3 regions of the Hymenobacter bucti genome follow, and region 2 is predicted to be linked to each of the others. Evidence: riboswitches for the same ligand, from Rfam matches in the RefSeq annotation. Region 2 holds a riboswitch; each other region holds the start of a gene.
What was found. Region 2 has a riboswitch for S-adenosylmethionine ahead of metH (methionine synthase). Riboswitches for the same ligand answer to the same signal wherever they lie in the genome.

Region 1 (3,272 bases), on a different contig from region 2:
CCGACCAGGCCAGCGTATTGGCTACTAGGTCGTAGTCCCAGGTGCCCAGCCCGGACGCGTCCACGGCTGTTTGCAGGCGCTCGAAGGCCGTAAAATCAGGAGTCGTCATCTACCGTCGTATTTGTCGTAGTTTAAGGGTGAACCAGAAAAAGCTCTAGGCCCGACTGAAAGTACAGTGCGAGCGTGCGGTACATGCCATCGGCCGAGCGGCGCAGCCGCGTGACCAGGGCCGTCACGCTTTCGGTGGACAGCTGCAACTGCAAATATGGCCGGCTCAGCAGGCTGTCGCGCTCCACCGACCACTGGCCAGTGGCCGGGGCCGCCGGGGTATCGAGCTGCCAGAAGCCATCCTGCAAGTGCAGAAAAGTAGCCTGCGCCAGCGGCGTGGCCGGGTCGGCCTGGCTGAGCACGCGGTCTACCACTTGCCAGCTGCCGTGTAAATAGGAGTCGGGAACTTGTTGCAGGTTAACGTCGAGCAGGTACTGATTCATAATCTAGCGCCACGAAAAGCTGCTTCTAAACCAGAAGCTGGCGTAGAAATACTTCGCTGGCGAATAGCAAAGGTACGACACAACCCTATTTTTTACCTGAAAAGTACCGACTATAAACAAACAGAAAATCAGATACCTATCGCCAGCTACTGCTGGCCCTCGGCCGCTTGGCGCAGCTTGCTGTGCTTCTTGCCGTAGCCAAAGTAAATTGCCAGCCCCAGGGCCAGCCACACGGCCAGGCGCAGCCAGGTTTCCCAGGGCAGGCTCACCATCATCACGAGGCAGGTAACGATACCTAGGATGGGCACCACCGGCACCCACGGCGTGCGGAAGCTGCGGGGCGCATCGGGGTTGGTGCGGCGCATGATGAGCACCCCTAGGCACACCATCACGAAGGCCAGCAGCGTGCCGATGCTCGTCATTTCGCCCACCACCGAGATGGGCACGAAGCCCGCAAACAGCGCGATAAAAGCCCCTAAGAGTAGGTTGGACTGCACTGGCGTGCGAAAGGTGGGGTGCAGCTTGGAGAAAGCGGGCGGCAGCAGGCCGTCCTTCGACATCGAGAAGAACACCCGCGACTGCCCCAGCAAATCGACCAGAATAACCGAGGTGTAACCGATGAGAATAGCCCCGATAATGGCGCCGCTCAGCCAAGCGTAGGGCGTTTTTTCGATGGCGATGGCTACCGGCGCGGCGCTGTTTTTAAACTCAGTATAGTTGGCCAGCCCGGTCATCACGTAGCCAAAAAGCACGAACAGGATGGTACAAACCACGAGCGAGCCCAGAATGCCAATGGGCATGTTGCGCTGCGGATTCTTGGTTTCCTGGGCCATCGTGGCCACGATGTCGAAGCCGATGAATACGAAGAATACCACGCCGGCGCCGCGCAGCACGCCGCTCCAGCCAAACTCGCCAAACGTGCCCGTGTTGGTCGGGATGTAGGGGTGGTAGTTGGCCGGGTCAATGTAATTCCACCCGAGGGCGATGAAAACCAGCACCACGGCCACTTTCAGGGTCACTACCAGGGCATTAAACCACGCCGAGCCCGACGTGCCCCGGATGATGATGGCCGTAATAACCAGCACCACGGCCATGGCCGGCAGGTTGGCGAAGCCGTGGACCTCGGCGCCCGAGGGCAGCTTCACCGTTTCGAAGGGCGACATGACGAGCCGCGCGGGCAAGTGCAGGCCGTACTTATCCAGAAATTTAAGCAAATACTGCGACCAGCTGATGGCCACCGTGGCCGCGCCCACCGAGTACTCGAGCACGAGGTCCCAGCCGATTATCCAGGCAAAGAGTTCGCCCATGGTGGCGTAGGAGTAGGTGTAGGCCGAGCCCGCCACCGGCACCAGCGCCGCAAACTCGGCGTAGCACAGGGCCGAAAATGCGCAGCCCACCGCCGCCACCACGAAGGAGAGCGTCACGGCCGGTCCCGCATGGTTGGCCGCCGCGATGCCCGTGAGCGAAAACAGCCCCGCCCCAATAATAACCCCGATGCCTAGGGCGATGAGATTAAACCCGTTTAGCGTACGCTTGAGGGTGCCGGCGCCCGATTCGGCCGCTTCCTGGCGCAGGAGTTCGAGTGATTTTTTTAACATATATATCGTGGGCTTTGCCAGCCTGCACTAAATAACGACCCCGCCGGCCCGGTACGCGCCCGGCCAGCAGTAGTCAACCCTTGAGAAAAATTTGCAATACCTAAGCGGCGGCCCTGCTCAACAACAACAGCCTAGGGCGCCCGTGCCAAGCTGCCCGGCGCCAACTACTTGATGAACAGCACAACAAAAAACGAAAGCAACCACGGGCTTTTATATGAGCCGCCATAGTTTAGCGGCCGGTCGGTTGGCACCGTTCTGCCGAGGCAGGGGTTGCCGGCGCGTCGCAGAGCCTATCTCTCAGCGCCTCTTTATAAAAACAGGCCTGGGCCTGGCAGCCGAATTTAGCTGCGACAAAGGTACGATTAGTAGCCTGGACTCTGCGCGTCCGAGCGCTTGCGAAGTGAGTAGCTACGCAAGCGCAGCCCGGCCTTTTTCAGCTTATCCAGCCGCGAGATGTTTGCTGCGCGAGCGCTCGGACGCGTAGAGTCCGGGCTACTCTGCCGGCAGCCCACCCTGCTCCCAGGCGTCGAGCTCGGCTTGCAGGTTGCGGCGCGCGGCGGCGTCCAACTCCTCGCGCAAGCTCGGCGTGTGGAAGAGCACCGGCGCGGCGAGCAGCTTGGCCAACACTTTGCGCCGGCCGGGGCGATACAGCAGGTCGGGCACGAGGCGGTACTCGCGGCGCACCTGGCGAGCATAGGCCCAGTACGCCGCCACGGGGGCACCTAGGATGCTCAGGTCCGCATCCAGAAATAAGAGCAAGTCGGCATCAGTGGGCGGCTGAGGCTGGGTGTGGTCCTGGGTGCGGCGGATGAGGTCGGCCACGCGCTCGCAGCGGGCGGGCGCTAGGCTGGTGCTTTGCAAAAAGGCCAGCGCCCATTCCGCGCTCTTCGCTTCATTATCAGCCCGCAGCGCGTTATACACCGCATCGTGGAACCAGGCAGCCAGCTCCACTACCACCGCATCTTGCAGCGGATGAGCCCCTACCCTATCCAGCAGGTTTTCGATGTGCGCCAGGGTGTGGTAGTGCCGCTCGGGCGCCTCGTAGGCCGCGGCCAGGCGCCGTAGCTCGGCCTCGCAGTGAGCGGCATCGGGTAGCAAGGGCGCAGTGAGGGCGTGCCAACGGGCGGCGAGGGTGGGCGTAAGCATGCATTAAAGAAACGCATGCTTACGCCTATTGCCTTAA
Region 2 (3,272 bases):
GCTGGCTACGCCGACAATGGCCTTTATCTCGAGGGCCAACTCAACTCCTACCCCAGCATGCTGGCCCAGCAGTTTGCCCAGGCGGGCGGCGGCACATTTACCCAGCCGCTTTTCACCACGGCTCAGTCCAATGGCTCGGGCTACCTACGCCTAGCCGGCTTCACGGCGGCCGGGGCACCCATCACGGCCGCCGTTACTACCAACCTGGCGGTGCGCGGCGGCACCGCCACGGCCCCCCTCTACACCAAGTACACCGACGCTATTAATAACCTCGGAGTGCCGGGCATCAAGCTAGCTGATATTCAAACGGTAGGCTACGGTAGCACGCAGGGCAACCCCTACTTCGAGCGCATCACGCCCGATGCCGCCGCGGGCCAAACGTACTTTCAGCGAGTGAAAGCGGAGGCAGCCACCGCCACCTTCTTTTCGTGCTGGCTGGGCAACAACGACGTGCTTGGCTACGCCACCGCCGGCGGTGCCGTAGCTAGCAGCGGCATCACCCGCACCGACACGTTTAATCTCAAGGCGGTGCGTATTATCAATGCGCTAACGGCCAGCGGTGCCAAAGGAGTAGTGAGTAATATTCCGGACGTTACGGGGATTCCGTTCTTTACCACTGTTGGGCCGTCGGCACGGGCCTCGTTTGCGGCGGCTAACGTGCCTACGGCGGCTCCATTCGTGTACACGACGGGCATCCTGGCCCCCGGCGCCGCCAATACCCGCGTGACGACGGCTACGCTGGCCAGCATTCGCAACGCGGCTGGTGGTACGCTGCTCCTCACGCTCACGGCGTCGCCCTACATTGGCCTTTATGGCCAGCCCACGGGCCGGTACTGGCGCGATTTCTACCGCCAAGCCACTGGCTCAGCTCCCACGGGGGCAGTTTTTGGGGGCTTTCTCACCGCCCTAGGAGTTGATACTACGAGAGCATTCGGCCAAAGCGTATTGAATCCGTTCCCGAGCACGCTCGTGCTTGACCCCACCGAGCAAGCCAACGTGGCCACCGCTACTACGGCTTTCAACAGTTCACTGCGGGCCGCGGCCACGGCCAAAGGGCTGGCTTTCTTCGATGCCAATGCCTTTTTTGGCTCCCTTGCCTCCGGTACTTCCACTTATAATGGGGTAAATAATTCGACCAGCTTCATCACCGGCAACCTGTTTTCGCTCGATGGCGTGCACCCCACGCCCCGTGGCTACGCCTTGGTAGCCAATGGCATTATCAGGGCCATCAACACCACCTACGGCTCCACGGTGCAGCCCGTGAACCCCACCAACTACCGGGGCGTTCTTCTCCCCTAGGTAGCCCGCCTTGCTTGTCTTGCTGAAAAGCGCCTTCCTCTCGTCGGGAAGGCGCTTTTTGCGTTTCGCAAAGCGGCAAAGCGCAACTAGTTCAGGTTTTAGGTAAAGTGCCGGCCGGCCGTTGTATCTTCGTAGTCGCTGCTATCCAGAAAGACCGAGGGACCAGGCCCGATGACGTCTTGGCAACCGCCCTAGGGCTGGTGCCAACTCCTGTTTGGTCAAGTACTTGCGACCAAAGAAGATATCAGCCGGAACCTGCGCCGCCCGGCGCGGCTTTCTTTCTGGATAGCGGTTTTTGCCGCCGTTTTTGCCCAGAAGATTATGCCCGCCGTTTCGCCCGCTGCCCCCGTCGCACCCAATCCCGCTAGTATCTCGCCGCTGCCCGCGCTGCTGCGCCAGCGCCTGCTCATTCTGGATGGCGCCATGGGCACCATGATTCAGCGCTACCCGCTGGAGGAAGAGGACTTTCGGGGCGCGCGCTTTGCGAATCATTCGCACCCGCTGCGCGGTAATAATGACCTGCTGAGTTTGACGCGGCCCGACATCATCCGGGATATTCACGCCGAGTACTTCGCGGCCGGGGCCGACATGGTGGAAACCAATACCTTTTCGGGTACCACCATCGCGCAGGCCGACTACGCCTTGGAGCACGTGGTGTATGAGCTTAACTATGAGTCGGCTAGAATAGCCCGCGAGGTGGCCGACGAGTACACCGCCCTCACACCCGAGCAGCCGCGCTTCGTGGCCGGGGCCATTGGCCCCACCAACCGCACCGCCTCGCTCTCGCCTGACGTCAACCGCCCCGGCTACCGCGCCGTGACCTTTGATGAGCTGGCCGCGGCTTACCTGGAGCAAACCCGCGGCCTCGTGGAGGGCGGCGTGGATACGCTGCTCATCGAAACCATCTTCGACACGCTCAATGCCAAGGCTGCTCTTTTCGCGGTGCAGCAGTTCTTCGATGAGGGCGGCCGGGTGGTGCCGGTCATGATTTCGGGTACCATCACTGACGCCTCGGGCCGCACCCTGAGCGGGCAGACGGTAGAAGCGTTTTGGAACAGCATCCGGCACCTGCCGCTGCTGAGCGTGGGCCTTAACTGCGCCCTAGGGGCCGACCAGCTCCGCACGTACGTGCGCGAGCTGGCTCGCCTGGCCGACGTGTCGGTGTCAGCTTACCCTAACGCCGGCCTGCCTAATGCCTTCGGCGGCTACGACGAGAGCGCCCAGGAATTTGCTGCGCTGGTCGAAGATTACCTGAAAGAAGGCTTGCTGAACGTGGTGGGCGGCTGCTGCGGCACCACGCCCCAGCATATTGCCGAGCTCAAGCGCTTAGCGGATAAATACGGCCCGCGTGGCCTCGACAAACCCGCGGCCGAAGCGCAGCCCGAGCTGGCCACTGATGGCGCGCTCGCCAATCCGGCGCTGCTCACGGCGCAGTCGTCGCTCGGGCTGGCGGGTTTGGAGCCGTTCAATATCACGCCGCAGAGCTTGTTCGTCAACATCGGCGAGCGCTGCAACGTGACGGGCTCGCGGGCGTTTGCGCGCCTCATCCGCTCGGGCGACTACGAGGCGGCCCTGGCCGTAGCCCGCGCCCAGGCCGAAAACGGCGCCCAGGTGCTCGACGTGAACATGGACGAGGGTATGCTCGATTCGGAGGCGGCCATGACGACCTTCCTTAACCTCATCGCCTCGGAGCCCGACATCGCCCGCCTGCCGTTGATGATAGACTCGTCGAAGTGGACGGTTATCGAGGCCGGCCTCAAGTGCGTGCAAGGCAAAAGCATCGTCAACTCGATTTCGCTGAAAGAAGGCGAGGAGCGCTTCAAGCACTACGCCCGGCTGGTGCGCCAGTACGGCGCGGCGGTGGTCATCATGGCCTTCGATGAGCAGGGCCAGGCCGACAGCTACGAGCGCCGCATTGAGATTTGCCAGCGCTCGTATGATATTCTGACCAAGGAAGTTGGCTTTCCGGCCGA
Region 3 (3,272 bases), 480 kb from region 2:
CTTATCACTGCACGAGGCAGCAACAAAGAGGAGCATAAATGCGCACAGCAGCGACGCGGCGTAGGACCGAAGAGAAGAAGGGGTATTCATGGAAGAAAAGGGTTTGGTAGAAGTGAAAGACGAATGAGCTACTGCTAATACCAGTAACGGACCTGCTTACGCGGTGCAATTTTTTTGGTTATTAATCATAACCTTTGAATTACTAAAGCGTATTAGTCTCCGCAAACCCACCGGGTAGTTCACTGGCTTCGGCTAAGGACGGCTACGCCGAGGTTGTCTTATCTCCTTTTCTTTCACTGCCAATCATTTGCAGCCATGGGCTTACTCGATTTTCTGACCAATGAGGGCGACAAAAAGCCCGTTGCTCCTGCCCAACCGGCCGCTACCGGCGCCGGCACCGATTTTTTCGGTAATAGCAAGCCCGAAGCCACTACCGGTGACACGTACACTGTAGTAAGCGGCGACTCGCTTTCTAAAATTGCTAAAAACCACTACGGCGATGCCGCTAAGTGGCACCAGATATACGAGGCCAACGAGGCCATCATCGGCAGTAACCCTGACAAGATTGAAGTCGGTCAGGTGTTAACCCTACCTAGTCTCTAGGTACTTTTTGCAGAAAAAAGGTGAGAAAAGCCGCTCCAGATTTGGGGCGGCCTTTTTATTGCCCGGTTAGCCCAGTTTGGGGCGCGGGCGGCCCCTTATTGCGCAAGTGGGCTTCGTGCATATCTTTGCCCGCACCAACCCCTGGTACTCCCCGCAGCCGGCGGGGCAGTTAGTTTCAGTTTTATACAGAAGCGGCGAGAGATTAGGCTCCGTGACCCGCTGGCAACCTTCACTTTTGGAAAGGTGCCAATTCCTACCCCTGCCCGGCGTTGCTGCCGGCACGGGAGCTATAAATTGAGTACCATGCAACAATCCCTTTCCGCCGTTTTCCTGCTTTCCCCTGCTCCAGCTGCCACCCGCAGCCAGGCTTGGAAAGCTACGTCGTGTACCCACGCCGCCACCCACCGGGCAGGGCGCTCGGACGAGCGAATGCGCTGTTGCAGCGCGTGTTGTTGCCGCTGAGCAGCAGCTATCTTTTTGCGAGTTCGGCTGGGCACACTAGCAGCTAGTAGCCGCTGGTTAGGGCCAAGTACCTTGTAAGCTTGCGCAGCTAATGAGCAGCTTAACTACTCGGTTGACTGCCTCTGGCCGCCTACTCCGCCCAGTTTCTTCACTTGCATCCACCTATGGTTACTTCATTCTATGGCAGTCTCCACTTCTTCAGCACCCACCACTTTTCAGCAGGAACTCACTGCTACGGCGCAGCACTTAGCTTCCGTACTGCCCCCGGCCGCCGCCCAAACTATTGATGGCGGCATCACGACCGTCGCAACTTCGGGCTTGGCCAGCCGCGCATTGCAGGCGGGCCAAGTGGCCCCCGGCTTCACGCTGCCCAGCGCTACTAATGAGCCGGTTGCGCTCGCTCAGCTCTTGCAGCAAGGCCCGGTGGTGCTGGTATTTTACCGCGGCAACTGGTGCCCCTACTGCAACGTGCAGCTGCGGGCCTACCAGCAACTGCTGCCCGAACTGGCGCAGCACGGCGCCACCCTTGTGGCCGTATCGCCCCAAACGCCCGACCTTACCAGCCTCACCGCCAGCGAAAAGTCGCTGACCTTTCTGGTACTAAGCGATGTAGGCAACGTAGTGGCTCGGCAGTATGGCCTGGCGTATAAAGTAGGCGCCGAAGTGGCCGATACCTTGCGCAGCGTAGGCATTGACTTGGCTGCTCACAATGGTACTGCCGATGACGAGCTGCCGCTCACGGCCACCTTTATCATTGGCACCGATGGCCTTGTTAAGTGGTCGTGGGCCGAGGCTAACTTCAAGCACCGCGCCGACCCGGCCGAAATTCTGGATGCGCTGGCGCAGGCTACCGCACCCCAAACCGCCTAACCAGGCGGGTATTTTTAGTAATCTTTAGTCTTCATTTCTTCCTTCCCATGGCCACCCCCAACCTGCATTTCGAAACCCTTCAACTACACGCCGGGCAGCAGCCCGACCCCACCACCGGCTCGCGCGCGGTGCCCATTTACCAGACGACGAGCTACGTATTCAAAAACGCGGAGCACGGCGCTAATTTGTTTGCCCTCAAGGAGTTTGGTAACATTTACACACGCCTGATGAACCCAACCACCGACGTGTTTGAGCAGCGCATTGCGGCGCTCGAAGGCGGCGTAGCGGCCGTGGCCGTGGGCTCGGGCCAGGCGGCGCAGTTCATTGCGCTGAATAACATCCTGAAGCAGGGCGATAATATCGTGTCGAGCTCCTACCTCTACGGCGGCACTTACAACCAGTTCAAGGTGGCTTTTAAGCGCCTAGGTATCGAGGCGCGCTTTGCGCAGGGCGATGACGCCGACAGCATCGAGGCGCTGATTGACGATAACACGCGCGCCATTTACCTCGAAACCATCGGCAACCCGAGCTTCAGCGTGCCTGATTTTGAGCGTATTGCGGCCGTGGCCCGGAAGCATGACCTGCCGCTGGTAGTAGACAATACCTTCGGCGCGGGCGGCTACTTGTTTCAGCCCCTGCTGCACGGCGCCAACATCGTGGTGGAGTCGGCCACCAAGTGGATTGGCGGCCACGGCACCAGCGTGGGCGGCGTAATTGTGGACGGCGGCACCTACGACTTCGGCAACGGCAAGTACCCGCAGTTTACCGAGCCCAGCGAAGGCTATCACGGCCTGGTTTTCAACGACGTATTCGGCAAAAACGGGCCGTTTGGTAACATTGCCTTCGCCATTCGGGCCCGCGTGGAAGGTCTGCGCGACTTTGGGCCCGCCATCAGCCCCTTCAACTCTTTCCTGCTGCTGCAAGGCCTCGAAACCCTGAGCCTGCGCGTGGAGCGCACCGTCGAAAACGCCCTCAAAGTAGCCCAGTGGCTGGAGCAGCGCCCCGAGGTGGCCCACGTCAACTACCCCGGCCTGGCCAGCAGCCCGCACCACCAGAATGCCGCCAAGTACCTCAAGCGCGGCTTCGGCGGCGTGCTCTCGTTTGCGCTGCACGGCAGCAAGGACACGGCCACGGCCGTAATCGACAACCTCAAGCTCATCAGCCACTTGGCTAACGTGGGCGATGCTAAAACGCTCATCATTCAGCCCTCGGCCACCACGCACCAGCAGCTCAGCGAGCAGGAGCAAATTGCGTCGGGCGTAACGCCCACGCTGCTGCGCTTGTCGGTCGGCATCGAGCACATCGACGACATTCTGGCCGACCTAGGCCAGGCCCTG

Region 1: linked by a shared signal. The riboswitch ahead of ACFSDX_RS08040 (amino acid permease) and the one ahead of metH (methionine synthase) in region 2 are both predicted to bind S-adenosylmethionine.
Region 3: linked by a shared signal. The riboswitch ahead of ACFSDX_RS02055 (peroxiredoxin-like family protein) and the one ahead of metH (methionine synthase) in region 2 are both predicted to bind S-adenosylmethionine.

The regions. Positions count from the first base shown of each region.
Region 1 is NZ_JBHUFD010000003.1:82,400-85,671, reverse strand. Features, by position in the region: gene ACFSDX_RS08050 (PAS domain-containing protein) at 1-109, opposite strand, end outside; gene ACFSDX_RS08045 (hypothetical protein) at 132-491, opposite strand; gene ACFSDX_RS08040 (amino acid permease) at 638-2,089, opposite strand; SAM riboswitch class I at 2,297-2,406, opposite strand; gene ACFSDX_RS08035 (HD domain-containing protein) at 2,582-3,235, opposite strand.
Region 2 is NZ_JBHUFD010000001.1:30,709-33,980, reverse strand. Features, by position in the region: gene ACFSDX_RS00125 (SGNH/GDSL hydrolase family protein) at 1-1,299, shown strand, start outside; SAM riboswitch class I at 1,438-1,547, shown strand; gene metH (methionine synthase) at 1,621-3,272, shown strand, end outside.
Region 3 is NZ_JBHUFD010000001.1:515,540-518,811, reverse strand. Features, by position in the region: gene ACFSDX_RS02065 (hypothetical protein) at 1-90, opposite strand, end outside; gene ACFSDX_RS02060 (LysM peptidoglycan-binding domain-containing protein) at 316-603, shown strand; SAM riboswitch class I at 782-899, shown strand; gene ACFSDX_RS02055 (peroxiredoxin-like family protein) at 1,246-1,935, shown strand; gene ACFSDX_RS02050 (O-acetylhomoserine aminocarboxypropyltransferase/cysteine synthase family protein) at 1,983-3,272, shown strand, end outside.